DNA from 2 places in the Desulfatitalea tepidiphila genome. Region 1 is predicted to be linked to the other one. Evidence: riboswitches for the same ligand, from Rfam matches in the RefSeq annotation. Region 1 holds a riboswitch; the other holds the start of a gene.

Evidence for each region. A riboswitch is a leader RNA that binds a small molecule or an ion and turns the genes downstream of it on or off. The one in region 1 is predicted to bind cobalamin.
Region 2: it holds a riboswitch for cobalamin, as region 1 does, so the genes downstream of both, DFT_RS14170 (sirohydrochlorin cobaltochelatase) here and trpD (anthranilate phosphoribosyltransferase) in region 1, are expected to answer to the same signal.

Annotation. Positions count from the first base shown of each region.
Region 1 covers NZ_BCAG01000001.1:306,330-312,300, reverse strand. The annotation lists gene DFT_RS01425 (response regulator) at 1-614, shown strand, start outside; gene DFT_RS01420 (alcohol dehydrogenase catalytic domain-containing protein) at 944-1,909, opposite strand; gene trpD (anthranilate phosphoribosyltransferase) at 2,117-3,235, opposite strand; cobalamin riboswitch at 3,435-3,649, opposite strand; gene lon (endopeptidase La) at 4,088-5,971, opposite strand, start outside.
Region 2 covers NZ_BCAG01000003.1:2,146,788-2,152,758, forward strand. The annotation lists gene DFT_RS14165 (FecCD family ABC transporter permease) at 1-706, opposite strand, end outside; gene DFT_RS14170 (sirohydrochlorin cobaltochelatase) at 852-1,685, opposite strand; cobalamin riboswitch at 1,945-2,125, opposite strand; gene DFT_RS14180 (substrate-binding domain-containing protein) at 2,245-3,048, opposite strand; gene DFT_RS14185 (DUF4410 domain-containing protein) at 3,484-4,062, shown strand; gene DFT_RS14190 (dialkylrecorsinol condensing enzyme DarA) at 4,371-5,396, shown strand; gene DFT_RS14195 (beta-ketoacyl-ACP synthase III) at 5,482-5,971, shown strand, end outside.

The DNA.
Region 1 (5,971 bases):
TATTGGCCGACGACCACCGGATGGTGGCCGAAGGACTGCGCGGACTGCTCGAACCGGATTTCGAGCTGGTGGGTATCGTGGAGGATGGACGGGCCATGCTCGACGCAGTGGAACGGCTGCATCCCGACGTCGTGGTGGTGGACGTCTCCATGCCCCTGCTCAACGGCATCGAGGCGGTGCGCCAGCTGAAAAAGACAAACAAGAAGATTGCCGTCGTTTTTCTGACCATGCATCTCGATGTGACCTATGCGGCCAGCGCCTTCGAGGCGGGCGCTTCCGGCTATGTCCTCAAACACGCCGCCCCCACCGAACTGATCAGCGCCATCAACAGTGCGCTCAAGGGCCGCACTTACATCACACCCATCCTGGCCGGTCAATTGTTGCAGTACCAGAAGGGCAAACCACGGGGAACCGAGGGCGAACGCGTGGCCCTGACCCATCGCCAGCGCGAGGTGCTCCAACTGATCGCCGAGGGGCGCACCGTCAAGGAGGTGGCCACGATCCTGAAAATCTCCACCCGCACCGTTGAATTCCACAAATACACCATCATGGAGAACTTCGGGCTGAAAAGCACCGCCGACCTGGTCCGGTTCGCCATCAAAAACCGCATTTAGCCTCAGCCGTCGATCGATCGCAAATCAGCAATTCTAACTGAATGTGATTCACCTTGAAGGGCATGCATTACAGAAGGCGTTTGATAAAAAATTCGCATGGCAACGGTTGAGGCAGGCCCGGGTGGGGCAGGTGGCCAGGGCCACGTCAGCCAGCGGTCGCTAGTGCCGGTTGAATGCAAACGGTGGACAAGCGGCCCAGACTGTTTGAGCGCAGCGAGTTTCTGGGCCGCCCGCCGTGCATTTTACCGGCACTTGACCGCTTGGCGTGTGGCATCGGCCACCTGTCCCACCCGGGCCGGATTTGGTGAATGGCATTCAGTTAGAATCCCTCATCGCAAATCCAGTATGGTTTTGAAGCTCCGGCCGTCGAGGAGATCGCAGAACCGCCGTTCCACATCCTGGGGCGGCACGATCGCTTCGACGAGCAGCTCGAAGGCGCGGGGATAACGGCCGATGAGCGCCAGGGCCGCCGCCATGTGACGGCGGGTGAGGCCATAGGCGCCGAAAACCGCGGCCTCCTTGTAATGGATCAGGTTGATCCCATCGGCCGGAAGCCGCCCGCCCCCGGTCAGACCGCTGAAAAAGGCGCAGCGTCCGCCCCTGGCCAGCCGGACGAGTCCCTGGACGAACGCCTCGGGATCGGGGCAGGCATTGAGCATCGCATCGAACTCATCGTCCTGGGGAGCGGCGCTGCGCGCCATGACCTGCGATATCTGCCGAAACGCCTCGGATTTGGCGATCTTGTCCGGATTCTTTTCAATCACCAGGGGCTGTGCGCCCATGGTCCGGGCCGCCAGGGCGGCGATCAACCCCAGGGTTCCGCCGCCGAAAATGACGAGGCGTTCGCCGGCTCCAAGGCCGAGTTTTTCCAAGGCATTGAGGGCGCATCCCGCTGGTTCCGCGAAGCAGGCCAGGTGGGCTGGCAAATCGGCGGGAACCGGAATCAGGCTGGCGGTGGGCGCCAGCAGGTGGCGGCTGAAACCGCCGTCGAAGTGAAAGCCCATGATTTGCATACCGTCGCAAAGATTCTCGCGACCCCCAAGACAATGCCGGCATCGTCCGCAAGCGTGGCCCGGCCACACCGTGAACAGGCGGCCGTTGTCGTCCCGGGCCGCGACCTCGTGCCCCGGCACCCGGGGCAACACCAAGTCCCTATGCCCGGTGCGCCACATCTTGGCATCGGTGCGGCAAATGCCGCAGTATTCGACGGTCAGCCGCGTCATGCCATCCTGGGCCGCCGGCCTTCCCGATGCCCGTGTCTCCAGGAGGCCGGGAGCGGTCAATACCAGTTTCATGCCGTTTCTCCTTTCCTGCCCCTTCGGCGAACCTGCCTTCACCTTTCCTGTGTTCAGCTGACCCGGTTTGACGGAGTATTAAAAAGCCGATATCGGACGGCGCCGTAAAACGCTCGAGATCAAGGCGCGCGAAATTCAGTGTCCTGAGGCGTACTTGTCGTACGCCGCAAGGACCACGGGATGAGCGCAACGCAGATATTGGGCGTTTTACGGCGCCGTCAGGCTTCGCAGCCGTTCCAATCCCCGCTTTGGATCCCTGTTCTGACACGCCACCCAGGCTTCCAGGGTCCGGTAGGCGTCTCCGCGGTCCATGGCCGCGAGGGCCCTTTCCATCCCCGCGGCGACGGTGGCAGCCTTGCCCGCCACCTTGAGGATCAGGGCCGTGTTGAGCAGCACGGCCTGCCTTCGGCCCGCGAGACCGTTCTTCTTCCCGCGAATCAGGGCCACGAATCGCCGGGCTTCGGTGGGCAGATCGGCCGCGGGCACCAGATCGGCCGGGTCGATGGCATCCAGGCCCAGGGCGGATGGCGACAATGCATACTCATGGATGCACCCCGCTTCATCGAGTTCGGCGCACCAGGTGATGCCGCATACCGAGGCCTCGTCGATACAGCGCCCGGTGTCGGCGATCTCTCCGCAGCACACCAGCGCCCTTCGGTAGCCGATCGCCCGCATGGCCGATGCCACCGGTATCATCACGTCGCGGGCATATACGCCGCGCACGGCATGACGCGGCCGGGCCGGGTTGGCCAAGGATGCGGCGATGTTCAGCGGGGAACCGAAATGGATCTGGGAAAGGATGCGTCCCAGGGCCTGGGCATGGATCCGGGCGCTCATGCCGTTGAACAAGCCGATGTTGGCCTGGGCGATGCTGCGGGCCACGAGGTCGGCCTCGCATTCGACATCCACACCCATGGCCTCGGCCAGGTCGACCGTGCCGCACACCGAAGTGATGGCCCGAGACCCGTGGCGCGCCATGGGCACACCGGCGGCGGCGGCAACGATGGCCGCAGCTGTGCTGATGTTGAAGGTTTTGAAGGCGTCCATGCCGGTGCCGCAGTTCTCCATCAGGGGGGTGTCAGCATCACTCACCGTCCCGCAACGCACCTTGGTGGTATCCAGCTCGTAGATCGCCTCCCAGGCGCCGGCCACCTCCTGGGCGGTCTCTCCCTTGGCGCGCAAGGCGGCCAGAAAGGCGCCCTGTTGCATGGGCGTAGTGTCGTTTTTCATAAGGCGGGTAAAGGCGTCCCGGGATTCTTCACGGGTCATGTCCCCTTTCTGGATAAGCCGGGTGATGAGCTGTCCAAAGGCTTTGTCCTGTTGCATCGACCGCTTGCTCCTGCATGAATGAACCGAGGAAAAGGGCCGAACGATCCGGAAGAAAAATCGACGACAGAGGGACCTGACGAAAAGGTGGGCGTAAAAAACCCGCAGGCACCTGCGTATCGCTTCCCTTGGCGCGTTCGGCCGGGCCAAAACGATACGGACAGCTTCCAGCGGGTATCCGTCAGGGTGGGCAGTGGGTTGCCCCGGCAATCGACAGGCAGGCTTTCTGGCTCACGGGCGGTGTCTCTTGCGCCTACCGGCCGCGCCTTCCCATCGACACGGTGTCGACAGTGGCATGCTGCGGCTTTCGTTCCCGATCACAGCAACGGCTGGTATGCGATGGACTCTCACCATCTTTCCTTTTAACGGGCGTCCCTTTGTGGGGCGTCCCGCACCTGTCAGCCGGACCCCTCCTAACCTGAAACGGGGGCCGTGTCAACCGGTCGGCGGTAATTGCAGCAGTTCTATCCGAATGCCATTCATTAAATCCGGCCCGGGTGGGACAGGTGGCCGATGCCACACGCCAAGCGGTCAAGAGCCAGTAACATGCACGGCGGGCGGCCCGGAAACTCGCTGCGCTCAAACAGTCTGGGCCGCTTGTCCGCCGTCTGCATTTAACTGGCCCTAAGACCGCTGGCTCACGTGGCCCTGGCCACCTGCCCCACCCGGGCCTGCCACAACCGTTGCCATGCGATAATTTTTATTAAACGACTTCTATGCTGCAGGCCCTTCAGGGTGAATCACACTCAGTTAGAATCGCTGCGGCAATTGCAGTTTCAATGGAAGGGAAATCGATGGAATCGACCGGGTTCGTCTACGGCTGAAAACCGCGGACGAACCCGGTCAGTTGCGCTAATTGATGGGGGCGTGTTTGTCCGGAGGATTATCCACGCCGCTCAAGTCGAAATGGGCGTCCTGATTGGCAAACAGGCTTTCTCCCTCGCCCAGCACCAGCGCGTGGGGCAATACTTCGTCCATGTGCTCGACAGTGACGATTTCCAGCTGTTTGGCGATGGTGTCCGGAATATCTTTGAGATCTTTCTCGTTCTCCTTGGGGATGATGATCTTTTTGATCCCCCCCCGGTGGGCCGCGATGATCTTCTCCTTGAGCCCGCCGATGGGCAGCACGCGACCGCGCAGGGTGATCTCGCCGGTCATGGCCACTTCGCGGCGGGTGGGCCGACGGGTCAGGGCGGAAATCACCGAGGTGCACATGGCGATGCCGGCCGACGGGCCATCCTTGGGAATGGCGCCTTCGGGGATATGAATATGCAGATCGTACTTGCGATAGAATTTGTTGTCGATGTTGAGCAGATCGGCACGGGAACGCACGAAGCTAATGGCGGCCTGGGCCGACTCTTTCATCACATCGCCCAGCTTGCCGGTGACCATGACCTGGCCGCGGCCCGGCATGACCAGCGTTTCGACGAAGAGCAGTTCGCCGCCCACCTGGGTCCAGGCCATGCCGGTGGCCATGCCGACCTGGTCCTCTTCTTCGATCTCTGTCTTTTTGAATTTCGGTGGCCCGAGGTACTTGAGCACGGCCGCTGCATTGACGCGTATGGGCTTATCGGTCTGGGTCTTGACCACGTGGCGGGCCACCTTGCGGCAGATGGAGGCGATTTCACGCTCCAGGTTGCGCACACCGGCCTCGCGGGTATAGCGATTGATGATCGTGTAGATCGCGTCTTCCGAAAAGGTAACCTGCTCGGCTGTCAAGCCATTGAGCTTGATCTGCTTGGGGACCAGGAACTCTTTGGCGATGTTGTATTTTTCGTGTTCGGTGTAACCGGGCAGCCGGATAATCTCCATGCGATCCTGCAACGGCAACGGAATGTCGGGCAGGGTATTGGCCGTGGTGATGAACAATATTTCGGACAGATCGTAATCCAGGTCCATGTAATGGTCGTTGAAAGCGTAGTTCTGCTCCGGATCGAGCACCTCGAGCAGGGCCGCGCTGGGGTCCCCGCGGAAATCCATGCTCATCTTGTCCACTTCGTCCAGGCAGAAAACCGGGTTGTTGGCGCCGGCCTTCTTGAGAGACTGGATGATCTTTCCGGGCATGGCACCGATGTAGGTGCGCCGGTGGCCGCGGATCTCGGCCTCGTCGCGGACCCCGCCCAACGAGAGGCGGACGAACCGCCGGCCTGTGGCGCGGGCCACGGAGCGGGCCAAAGAGGTTTTGCCCACGCCCGGCGGACCTACCAGGCAGAGAATGGGGCCCCGAATCTTTTTCACCAGGGCCTGCACGGCCAGATACTCGAGAATGCGCTCCTTGGGCTTTTCCAGGCCGTAATGATCTTCATTGAGGATCCGCTCGGCCTCGGTGATGTCGATGTGCGTTCGGCTGCGTTCGAACCAGGGCAGGCTGATGATCCACTCGATGTAGTTGCGCACCACAGTGGCCTCGGCCGACATGGGGGTCATCAACTTGAGCTTTTTGAACTCCTGGCGAGTCTTGTTGGCCGCCTCCCTGGGCATGCGCTTGCGCTTGATGCGTTTTTCCAGCTCCTGAAGCTCATCGGCGGCCTCGTCCTCGGTCCCCATCTCCTTGCGAATGGCGCGCATCTGTTCGTTAAGATAGTAATTTTTCTGGGTCTTTTCCATCTGCTCCTTGATACGACCCTTGATGCGCTGGTCCATGCGAAAGACTTCGATCTCCAGGTTGATCAACTCCACGAGCAGATCGAGCCTCTGGTTGACGGGAACCGCTTCCAGAATCCGTTGTTTGTCCTC
Region 2 (5,971 bases), on a different contig from region 1:
TCATCGACAATCTGGTCGGCGAAATCCCCAGCGAACCGGCGGTACGGCTGCCCAGGGCCAACAAGTTGAGATCGCGGCCGAAAAACAAGGTGATGGCCAATCCCGCTCCGACCACTGCGGCCACCATGCCCACCTCGGTCCAGGTCTTGGAGGCGAAGCTGCCCATCAACCAGAAGATGATGATGCTCACCTCCTCGCCGGCCAAATATTTGATGAAACTCACTCCTGCCGACAAAATGGCGGCGACGATGATGCCCGAAAGGATCAGGCTCGCTGACGACAGGTCGCCGCTGCTGGCGGTCAGCCAGATCACCACGAGCAACGTTCCCAGGGCACCGGCGAAGGCGAACAACGGCACGGACCAGGCGCCTATCACCGCCAGGTTCAACCATAAGGCCATGGCCGCGCCGAACGCGGCTCCCGATGAGACCCCCAAGGTATAGGGATCGGCCAATGGATTGAGCAGAATCCCTTGAAAGATCGTACCGGAAACCGCGAGCCCGCATCCCACGACGGCTGCGGCCAGAATTCTGGGCAGCCGCACCTCCAAAACCACCACCGGCGCCAGTTCATCGAGACGGGAGATCAACCCCTCGGCACCGGAGAGGCGTGCCGCCAGAATGCGCACCACATCTGGATAGGAGACCTGAATGAATCCGCTCCCCGTCGCCAGAACGATCTCCATGGCCAGCAACAGAGCCAGCACCAACAGCAGCGGCCATATCGGTAATCGTTGAAACCGGAGGCATGGATCCCTATAGCCGTTGGATGCCGCCTTCATCATAAATCGGCAGAGTACCTCAACTTTGCTATTTTCAAACTTCAGTATTCCAATTTCTACGACCCGCGAATCAATGCAGCGCCTTCAACGCCTCGCCCGCATGGGCGACCCATATCTTCACAAAGCCGTCGTACTCCGCCGTCCCCTTGAGAATGGGCACGCATTGAATCCCGGCGCCGGTAAAGATGCTGACCCAGGAATCATCTTCGCTGCCCGCCATATCGTTTTTGGCATGGTCCCCGGCCACGGACATGAAGGGCATCAGATACACCTTGTTGATCTTTCTTTGCTTCAACTGCCCAAGGATCAGTTCCACGTCCGGATAGCCCTCGACCGTTCCCACGAAAATTTGCGGGTCCTTGAGTTGCAACCGATACATCAGGGCAGCATAACCTGCATCGGCGGGATGATGGGTGCCATGGCCCATGAACACCACGCCTTCATCGGCCCGACGTGCTTGCGGCAAATTCGCCAGAATCGTGTCGACGACAGCTTCCATGTCCGCCTGAGTCGCCATGAGCGGATGGCCCATGACGATCTTCTCAAACAGCGCCATGGCTTGGAATCCCCCGACGATCCGACGCAGTTCATGGTATTCCTCGCCGGCAATGGTGTGCAGGGACTGCACCGCCACATGGGTGAACTTCTCATCATGCAAGCGAGCGAGGGCCATGGCGGGAGAATCGAGAACTTTGCCCTGATCGGCGAGTTTCGCGCGAATGATGTGAGAGGTATAGGCCCAACGCACCGGCACCTGGGGATAAGCCTGGCGTACTGCCCGGTCAATGTTATCGAAGGAAACCTGGGCGGAAGCTTCGCTGGAGCCGAAGGCGACCAGAAGAATCCCGACTTTTTTGGGCGCCGTGGCGCCGTGTGCGCCTGCCTGCGCCGGGGGGCCGATCATGATACAGAGAGCCAAAACGGTGAACACCCATCGGGTCAAGTTCTTTCCATACATGTTGTCACTCCTTTGCGGCGGCCCTGTCCTTTGGCATGAACAGGCCATGTTGATAAGGCCTTTGGCACCATCCCCGATGCGGCTGAAGCCAACATCCTGCTCCAAAAAAAATCCCCGGACCTGCAAGCAGGCCCGGGGATACCGTTTTTTATCCCTGAATGGAGCCCTCCACCCCCTTGCCACGAGGGGTCGAGTCGATCGATGATGTTCTACGATGGTCAAAGCAGGTCTTCCGGCTTCCGGATTGTCCTACCGGCTGCGCCTTCCCATCCTTACGGACAGTGGCATGATGCAGCTTTCGTCCCCGGTTACGGCGGCGGGTCCGCGACGGATTCTCACCGTCTTCCCTTTTAAGGCCAAGGGCCGCTTCGATGACAGGTTTGCTACAATATCTATCGCGGGCAAGTCAAGCGCTTTGTTGAAGACACAACGATTCTGGCTCGACAGCATCCATTAAGGATTCAATCCTCAGTTTCAGTTCGCCCCGAGTTTCACTTCGTATGGATCAGTAGGAAATCGGAACGATGCCGCTTTCTTTCATTCTTTGCTGGCTTGCCGGTGACTTGGCAAAGTCGATGAAGGCCTTTACAGGACCGCTGGGTTCTCCCTGGGTCACGAATGAAAAAGTCTGAATATATGGATAATCCTTGTCCTTAAAGAATTTCCCGTTAACCTTCAATATCTTGATGGCCGCATCACGGTCGGCCGAACCCTTGGTGACAAAGGAGATGCTCCAAGGGATTCGTGCGACCGAGGTGACGACCATCGTAGAACGATAGGCCATAAAATCATATTTGACTTCGCTGCGCTTGAGGGCCAGCATGGAGAAGTTTTTGAATGCGGCGGTATCTTTTCCCGGTGTGATGGCGATGATATCGTGGTCCGGACCGCCAACTTCCTTCCAGTTGGTGATTTCTCCTGAAAAAATGGCTCGCAACTGATCTTCGCTGATATTGTCGACTGGTGTCTCCAAATTGGTGATCACAATCATGGGCACCTTACAAAACGGCGTCTCAACGTAACCGAATTCGGCGTGGTTGGGCGCCAGGGGTTCGGCGCTGCTGGCGATGTCGCAAACACCGTTGAAGAGTCGATGCAAAGCCGATGAGGAAGAGCAAACGAACATGTCCACTTCGTAACCGGTCTCTTTGATAAAACGGCTGACGCCTTCGCCCCTGAATACATCATTGACTTGGGCGGAACTGCTGTAACGCAGCTTTTCCGCAGCCATGACGCCGGGTACTGAAATGAGAGCTGTAAGTACAACGACAAGGACAGAAATCATGATGGATTTTGATAAAATTTTCATTCGGTTCTCCTAAAGAATGGTGTGGGTTGTTATCGGCATTGAGCCTACGATTGTCCCGGAATACACGATGGCAGGCAGCGCAAAGGGCATGCCATCATGCCCCGTTTGCTGAGCAATTTTTTCCATCGTATTTTCTATGTCTTAGAATGACTTCGGGAAAATCAGGTCAGGAGTGATTTGGCAGTACCATGTCAAAAACCTTTACACAGTGAAAGGACTTGCCGTCCTCCATGTGATAGGATCGCCAACGACGGTAAACCGAATAAACGGCAGAGGCAAAGAAGTGGACGCAGTTTTGCCGCTGATATTGCCGCCAACGGGAGAATCTCTAAACTTGTTCCGATATCGTCCGATACTATATGATGCTGCAACATATGAAAGCGGCCGTTCAATCCTTGATTATTACAAACGCTATTTCCAAAAGGAGGAAACTGAATGAAAAGACGTCTTGGGATGAAACAGATGTTTGTTTGGGGAACCGCGCTCTTGATGATGGTCTCGCTTTATGCCTGCGGCGGTCAGCAGGCCCAACCCGAAGAGGCCGAAGCGCCACCGCCTTCAGCAGCCAAACTTTCCAAGAAATATGCCGACGTCCTCTGCTATGCATTTGAAACCACGCCGGAAATCGCCAAGGACTATCCCGATGCGACCAGCACCCTTCAGCACAGTCTATTGACCGCCCTGCAGATGAAAAATCGGTTTAACAAGGTCGCCATGCTGAAGCTGAATGAGAGAACCAAGGGCGACACCCTGCTCGTCAAAGCCAAGGTCACCGATCTGCGCATCGTCAGCGGCGCCGCACGTATGTGGGGAGGCGTCTTTGCTGGCAGTTCCTATATCAATGTCGACCTGCAATTGATCGACGGCGGCACCAAACAGGTGGTCCGGGAAGAGCCCCTGAACAGCAGCAACAACCCTTGGGCCGCATCGTATGCGTATGGCTCGACCGATCGTTCGCTGCCCGACGACATGGGCAAAATCGTGGCCGAGTATATCACCGCCATCATGCCATAGGCGTCCTGCTACCGACACTTTCAAAGCTCTCGGGCGCGGTCGACCTATCGGCCGCGCCCGAGCAATTCTAACTGAATGTGATGCACCCTGAAGGGCATGCATTACAGAAGGCGTTTGATAAAAAGCTCGTATTGCGACGGAGATGGCAGGCGTGGGTGGCGCACGTGGCCCTGGCCACCTGTTCTTCCCACGCCGGGTTTAATGAATGGCCTTCAGTTGGAATCGATGAAACTCAAATTGCCTGTTTGACATTCTCCAGCGGTTTGGTTATTTATCTTGGTTCACCACGGTTGTGGGTTGAATGAAAATTGCAGTTCAAGGAGTTGGAACGCCACCGGAGCAAGGCGGGGTATCGCGAGGCCTCCCTCTGTTTCGGAGCTACCGTCGATATCGAAGTGATGAAAAAACTGCTCGTTGTATGCTACTCCCAATCCGGGCAACTGACCCAGATCGTGCGCTCGGTACTCAAACCCGTCAGCGAGAGCGGTCAAATCGAGTTGGTCTTTGAAGAGCTGCGTCCGAGAGCCCCCTATCCTTTTCCATGGACGGCCTTGCGTTTCGCCGACACCTTTCCCGAATCGCTGCAAGGTACTCCTTGTGAACTCGAGCCGTTCCAATTCGATCCCCAAGCCGATTACGACGGGATCGTCCTCGCCTACCAGGTGTGGTATCTGTCGCCCAGCATTCCGGTCAACGCCTTCCTGAAAAGCCCTGAAGCGAAGCAGGTAATCAAGGGCCGGCCGGTGGTGACGGTCATCGGATGCCGTAACATGTGGCTCCAGGCCCAGGAAAAGGTCAAGGCCAGCATCGTCGAACTCGGTGGCCTGCCGGCGGGAAACATCGTGCTCATGGACCGGGCGCCCAACCTGCTGGGCATCATTTCCATCACCGCATGGATGCTGACCGGCAACAAAGATCGCTTTTTGAAGATTTTTCCAAGACCGGGCATCTCGGACGAGGACATCACCCGGGCCGAACGCTTCGGGGTGCCTTTGCGCGACGCCTTGCATCATGGCCGATGGGACAGCCTGCAGGCCGATTTGAATCGGTTGGGCGCCGTCGAAGTGGTACCGTCCTATATCCTGTTCGAACAGCGGATCCTTAAAATTTTCAACGTCTGGGCCAAGTTTATCCGGCGTAGCGGCCCGCCGGGCGATGCATCCAGACATTTCAGACTCAGATTATTCATTGGTTACCTTTTCGCGGCGGTTTTTCTGATCGCTCCACTGGCCACCGCCGTCACCTTCGTGCTGCGGATGCTGCACCGCGACAAGGTCAACCGATTGATCGACTATTATGCAAGCAATCGCTATCCACAAGAGACCAACGGGTAGCGTTTCATTTGAAATCCATCCAAACCGCCCGGCCATGGATCACCCTGGCCGGGCAAGCTATAGGCGATAAGGATAACCAAACCACATGAGCGTATTTATTCAAGATGTATCGGCGTTCATGCCCAACGCGCCGGTGGACAACGATGCCATCGAAACCGTGCTGGGCAAGGTCCATGACCTGCCGTCACGAACCAAAAAAGTGGTCCTGCGCAACAACAAGATCGAGCGACGGTACTATGCCATCGACCCGACATCCGGGCATTTGACCCACAGCAATGCCCAATTGACGGCCGAGGCCATCCGCCGGTTGAAACCCTATGCCGGCTTCAGAACCGATGACATTCAATGCCTCTGTTGTGGCACCACCAGCCCGGACCTCAATTTTCCGGGCCATGCCCTGATGGTGATGGGCGAATTGGGTCTGCCGCCCATCGAGGCCGTCTCCACCAGCGGTATCTGTCTTTCCGGCATGACGGCCCTGAAATTCGCCTATCTCAACGTTGCCGCCGGCTGCAGCAGCAACGCGGTGGCAACCGGTTCGGAGCTTGCCTCCTCCTACATGCGTTCGGCCTTTT